One region of the Pantoea sp. SGAir0175 genome, then DNA from elsewhere that is predicted to be linked to it. Evidence: predicted binding sites of a transcription regulator. Region 1 holds the regulator's gene; the other holds the start of a gene.
What was found. The regulator PhoB, encoded in region 1, activates phosphate uptake and scavenging genes when phosphate is short. The targets are predictions, from matches to a motif close to CTGTCATAAAACTGNCNNAT.

Region 1 (3,115 bases):
CCTTCAGGTGCGGATCGGTGTGGAAATGGATGCTGTGACGGCCCTGGCTGAGGGTTTCCGCCTCGCGCTGTAACAGCAGCAGCATGGTCGGCACATCCACCGTCTCTTTCAGGTCAATGGCGGGGGCCGCTTCGATGCGTGACAGCGTCAGCAGCTGCTTCACCAGGCTGTCCATGCGTCGCGTCTGCTCCTGCATGGTACTGAGCGCCTTGCTGCGGGTGCGCTCGTTCATCCCGGCATCGTCCATCATCTCCAGATAGCCCTGCAGCACCGTCAGCGGGGTACGCAGTTCATGGCTGACGTTGGCGAAGAAGTTACGTCGCGCCCCTTCCAGCTGGTGCATCTGGGTGACGTCACGCGCCACCATCAGCCACTGCCCTTCGCTGTAAGGCATGACGCGGAACTCCATGTGATGCTGATTATTGAGCACCAGCGTCAGCGGCTTGTTGAAGTCGCGCTGGCGGATATAGCGGGAGAATTCAGGGTAGCGCAGCAGGTTAAGGATATTCTGGCCGTTATCTTCCGGCCAGCGCAGCCCGAGATGCTGCTGGGCCAGACCGTTACACCAGAAAATGGTGCCCTCTTCGGTGGTGAGCACCACCGCGTCCGGCAGCGATTCAGCCCCGCTGCGAAAGCGTTTGATCAGATTGCCCAGCTCGCGCCGGCGGCGGCGATTGCGCAACTGCATTTGATACAGGCCGTAAAACAGCGGTTCCCAGCTGCCGCGCCCGGTGGGCGGCGTCATTGAACGATCAATCCACAGCCAGTGCGACAGCCGCATCAGATTTTTGAAGTGCCAGAACAGCACGCCGCACACGGCCAGTAACAGCCACCACGGCAGATAGCCAACCAGCAGACCCAGCACCAGCGCAGGCAGACACACCAGCGCCAGCTCGGTCAGTAATCTCTTCCAGGAGAGTCGTTCCAGCACGGTAAAAGACTCCGTTTAGTAGCGGGCAGAGAAACGATACCCTGTTCCGCGAACGGTTTGTACCATGCGATCGTGGCCGGAAACTTCCAGTGCTTTACGTAAACGACGGATATGCACATCCACGGTGCGGTCTTCCACATACACGTTAGTGCCCCACACGTGATTCAGCAGCTGTTCGCGGCTGTATACGCGCTCTGGATGCGTCATAAAGAAGTGCAGCAGTTTGTATTCGGTCGGCCCCATTTCCAGCGGCGTGGTTTCGGACATCACGCGATGCGAGGAGGGATCGAGGCTCAGCCCCTGCATCTCAATCACCTCTTCCACCGCCATCGGTGAGATACGGCGCATCACGGCTTTAATGCGCGCCATCAGCTCTTTGGGCGAGAACGGCTTGGTGATGTAATCATCGGCGCCCACTTCCAGCCCGCGCACGCGATCTTCCTCTTCGCCGCGCGCCGTCAGCATCATCACCGGAATATCACGCGTCATGGCTTCACGCTTTAAATGTTTGATGAACTGAATGCCGCTGCCGCCGGGTAACATCCAGTCCAGCAGAATCAGATCTGGCCAGGGTTCGATCAGCTTGCCAATCGCGCTGTCATAGTCCTCAGCCTCAATCGGCTGGTAATCGTTTTGTTCCAGCACGAAACATAACATTTCACGGATGGGAGCTTCGTCTTCCACAACCAAAATGCGCTTAGCCATTATTACTCCTGCGATTGTGACGGCATGTCACGGGGGTTTGCGGCGCCATTATGCGTCAGTTTTGTGACACTTTTATGAAAAACCCACCTCATGATAATCAGATAAAAAGCGCAATTGTGACAACCGGTTTCGCTTTTTTTTCATTGCGTTGTTAAGCGGTTATACTGCCGCTTTGCGATAGCAGGCACGGAGCATTCATGCGAATTATTCACACCGCTGACTGGCATCTCGGTCAGTTCTTTTACAGCAAAAGCCGCGCCGCCGAGCACCAGCAATTCCTCGACTGGCTGCTGGCCGCGATTGTGCAGCATCAGGTGGATGCACTGATCGTCGCTGGCGACCTGTTTGATACCGGTTCGCCGCCCAGCTACGCGCGCGAACTGTTTAACCGTTTCGTGGTGGCGCTGCAGCCCAGCGGCTGCCAGCTGATTGTGCTGGCCGGCAACCATGATTCGGTCGCCACGCTGAATGAATCGCGCGAGCTGCTGGCCTGCCTCAATACCCGCGTCATTACCAGCGCCACGCCCGGCGGCGAGCAGCAGGTGCTGACGCTGCAACAGCGCGACGGCACGCCGGGGGCGCTGCTGTGCGCCATTCCCTATCTGCGTCCGCGCGACATCCTGCGCAGCCAGGCGGGTCAGTCCGGTCGCGATAAGCAGCTGTCGCTGCTACAGGCGATTGAGCAGCACTATCAGCACTGTTATGCCGCCGCCGTGGCGCAGCGCGAAGCCATGGACAGCGCGCTGCCGATCATCGCCACCGGGCATCTCACCACCGTGGGTGTCAGCAAGAGCGATTCGGTGCGTGATATCTACATCGGCACGCTGGACGCCTTTCCGGCGCAGGCCTTCCCGCCAGCCGACTACATTGCGCTGGGCCATATACATCGCGCGCAGCGCATCGCCGACAGCGATCACATCCGCTACAGCGGTTCGCCGATTGCGCTCAGTTTTGATGAGCTGGGACGTGAGAAAAGCGTATTCCTGCTGGAATTTAGCACCCGGCTGGAGTCCGTCACACCGCTGGTTATTCCGTCATTCCAGCCGATGCAGATGTTAAAAGGCGCGATGGCGGAGATCGAACAGCAACTGACCGCGTTTCACACCTATGAAGGCGATCTGCCGGTGTGGCTGGATATCGAAATCACCACTCAGGAGTACCTGAGCGATCTGCAGCGCCGCATCGAACAGCTAACCGACGCGCTGCCGGTTGAGGTGCTGCTGGTGCGCCGCAGCCGCGATCAGCGTCAGCGCAGCCTGGCGCGGCTGGAGAACGAAACCCTGAGCGAACTGAAAGTTGAAGAGGTCTTTGCCCGCCGGCTGGCGCTGGAGGAGCAGCTGGAGGATGAACAGCGCGCGCAGTTAACGCAGCTGTTTCGCAGCACGCTGGCGACGCTGGAGGATCCGGGCGCATGAAAATTCTGACGCTGCGTTTTAAAAACCTCAACGCGCTGCGCGGCGAGTGGTTTATCGATTTCCG
Region 2 (3,115 bases), 1.3 Mb from region 1:
TGCGTGCGTTATCGGTTTTAACGTTGCCGGGTAATACCAACACGCATTTGGCCAGTCTGCCGATGCCCGAATCTGCTTTCAGGGTAATCAGCGCCACATCGACACCGCGCTCAACGGCGTTCAGCGCCAGCGCTTTCAGGCTCGCGGTTTCGCCACTGCCAGAACCAATAATCAATAAATCGCCAGGTCTGGAGTGGGGTGACGAGATTTCACCGACCAGGCTGACCGAGAAACCCAGATGCAACAGACGGTTAGCGAACGCGCGGATAGCAATGCCGCTGCGCCCGGCGCCCTGCAGGAAAATGTGTTTCGCGCTGCGAATTTGTGCGATCAATGCCTGCGCCTGGCTCTCGTCTATCTGCCGGGCGTTGTGCGCGAGTTCGGTAAGAATATGGGATACGTTTGACTGAACGGCCATGTTAATGCACTCCCGTCAGGCAATGGTTCGTCCGTCTCATTAAACAGTGAGAAGAGTGGTCGGAACAGGGCCGGTACTTTTTCAGTCTGGTCATAGCGCATTCCCTCTTAATTCAAAGACCTCATCAGTGGATGAAAAGGATACCCTGCAGAATTTCCGGTAAGAGTACACGGTCCGCTGCCCACGCGATATTGCAGCGAAAGGGGATCTTTCGATTATGCGTCCTGTGGCACAAAAGCGTTCGGAGAACAGACAAATAAAAATGCCCAGCTGTTAACCGGGCACCTATATATAAATGATGGCGGTGAGGGGGATTGATGTCACCCGGCACATCCCCGTGCCTCGCCCTCCGGGTGGCTTGCAGCCATGCAAAACGGCTATCCTGCCGTTTTGTCGCTTCGCTCACCCTGCGGGCAGCGTCGCAGGCTCCGCTGTCCAACTGGCATGCGCCAGTTGTCGAACCCCCCAACGGGGATTCTCATCCCCCCAGGTCGGGAGAATATACAAATAAAAATGCCCAGCTATTAACTGGGCACTTTTATATAAATGATGGCGGTGAGGGGGGGATTGATGTCACTCGGCACATCCCTGTGCCTCGCCCTTCGGGGGGCTTGCAGCCATGCAAAACGGCTATCCTGCCGTTTTGTCACTTCGCTCACCCTGCGGGCAGCGTCGCAGGCTCCGCTGTCCAACTGGCATGCGCCAGTTGTCGAACCCCCATCGGGGATTCTCATCCCCCCACGCGTGGAGAATATAAATGAAAAAAGCCCGTACTTGCGTACAGGCTCTTCTCTAAATGATGGCGGTGAGGGGGGGATTCGAACCCCCGATACGTTGCCGTATACACACTTTCCAGGCGTGCTCCTTCAGCCACTCGGACACCTCACCACATTTTGTTTGCTGACCGCACTGGGTCAACGGGGCGCTACTATAGGGAGTTCAGCGATAAGGGTCAAGGGCTATTTTCTCCTTTTTTTCTATTCGCTTAACCTCTGCGCAGATTGCCTTAAGCCTCTCCACTTTGCCGGCTTTGTCATCAAAATATTCCTTAACTGACACAAAAGTGTCACCGCACTGTCGCAGACTTGTCGGCGGAAACATTTGGTTATATCTACGGATAAGGATGCTGATAAATGAAACGCTTACCTCTTTTCACGCTCTCTCTGCTGGCTTCACTCACCACCACGTCCGCGCTGGCAGAGAGCGCCAGCTATCAACGCGCCGCCACCGGCGATATCACCCAGCACGGCGGCGCGCGTCGCCTGAGCGGCGACCAGACCGAGGCGCTGAAAGCCTCATTGAGCAATAGCACGGCGAAAAATGTCATCCTGCTGATTGGCGATGGCATGGGCGATTCCGAAATCACCGCGGCACGCAATCAGGCAATGGGGGCCGGCGGTTTCTTTCCCGGTATTGATGCGCTGCCGCTCACAGGCCAGTACACCCATTACTCGCTGGACAAGAAAACGCATAAGCCAAACTACGTAACGGATTCTGCCGCGTCGGCCACCGCCTGGGCCACCGGCACGAAGACCTATAACGGCGCGATTGGCGTCGATGTCAACGGCACAGATCAGGTCACGCTGCTTGAGCTGGCCAAAGCAGCAGGCAAAGCCACCGGCAACGTCTCCACCGCAGAACTGCAGGATGCCACGCCGGCCGCGCTGATGGCGCACGTTACCTCGCGCAAATGCTACGGCCCGGAAAAAACCAGCGAGCTGTGTCCGGGTAACGCGCTGGAGCAGGGCGGGAAAGGATCGATCAGCGAGCAGCTGCTGCAAACCCGTCCCGACGTCACGCTGGGCGGCGGTGCCAAATCTTTCGCTGAGCGGGCTAAAGCGGGCGACTATCAGGGCAAAACCCTGCGCGAGCAGGCCGAAATACGGGGGTTCCAGCTGGTCGATAATCTTGCCGCGCTGAATGCGGTACAGCAGGCGAATCAACAGACGCCACTGCTGGGGCTGTTCTCGGAGGGCAACATGCCGGTGCGCTGGCAGGGGCCGAAAGCCAGCTATCACGGTAATCTGGATAAACCGGTGGTGACCTGTGAGGTCAACAAAGATCGTCCGGCATCAATGCCAACCCTGGCGCAGATGACGCAAAAAGCCATCGACCTGCTCAGCCACAACGACAACGGCTTCTTCCTGCAGGTGGAGGGCGCGTCGATTGATAAGCAGGATCACGCCGCCAACCCGTGCGGTCAGATTGGTGAAACCGTCGATTTAGATGAGGCGGTGCAGGTGGCGCTGGCGTATGCGCGCGAGCATGGCGATACGCTGGTGGTGGTCACCGCCGATCACGCGCACAGCAGCCAGATCGTCGAAAACGGCACTAAAGCGCCGGGTCTGACTCAGGCGCTCAACACCAAAGATGGCGCAGTGATGACCATCAGCTACGGTAACTCGGAAGAGGATTCCCAGGAGCACACCGGCACCCAGCTGCGCATCGCGGCCTACGGTCCGCACGCGGCGAATGTGGTCGGCCTGACCGATCAGACCGACCTGTTCTTCACGCTAAAGCAGGCGATGGCATTGAAGTAAGCGCGTCAGTGCGGGCGGATGCGCAGCACCAGCAGTCCGCCCAGCACCAGTCCGCCAGCGGCCAGCAGCAGCGCGGGGTGCAGGGAAGCAAAAATCTGCACGCTGGCGGCGGAGATCAGCGGCCCGATTAGCTGGCCAGTGGCATAGCCTGACGTCA

Region 2: phoA (alkaline phosphatase) is a predicted target of PhoB. The motif match lies at 1,471-1,490, and genes of this name have one in related genera.

Annotation. Positions count from the first base shown of each region.
Region 1 is NZ_CP028081.1:3,146,719-3,149,833, forward strand. Features, by position in the region: gene phoR (phosphate regulon sensor histidine kinase PhoR) at 1-931, opposite strand, end outside; gene phoB (phosphate response regulator transcription factor PhoB) at 947-1,636, opposite strand; gene sbcD (exonuclease subunit SbcD) at 1,834-3,051, shown strand; gene C1N56_RS14840 (AAA family ATPase) at 3,048-3,115, shown strand, end outside.
Region 2 is NZ_CP028081.1:1,815,093-1,818,207, forward strand. Features, by position in the region: gene hxlB (6-phospho-3-hexuloisomerase) at 1-418, opposite strand, end outside; tRNA gene C1N56_RS08320 (tRNA-Ser) at 1,219-1,306, opposite strand; gene phoA (alkaline phosphatase) at 1,552-2,958, shown strand; gene C1N56_RS08330 (YbfB/YjiJ family MFS transporter) at 2,964-3,115, opposite strand, start outside.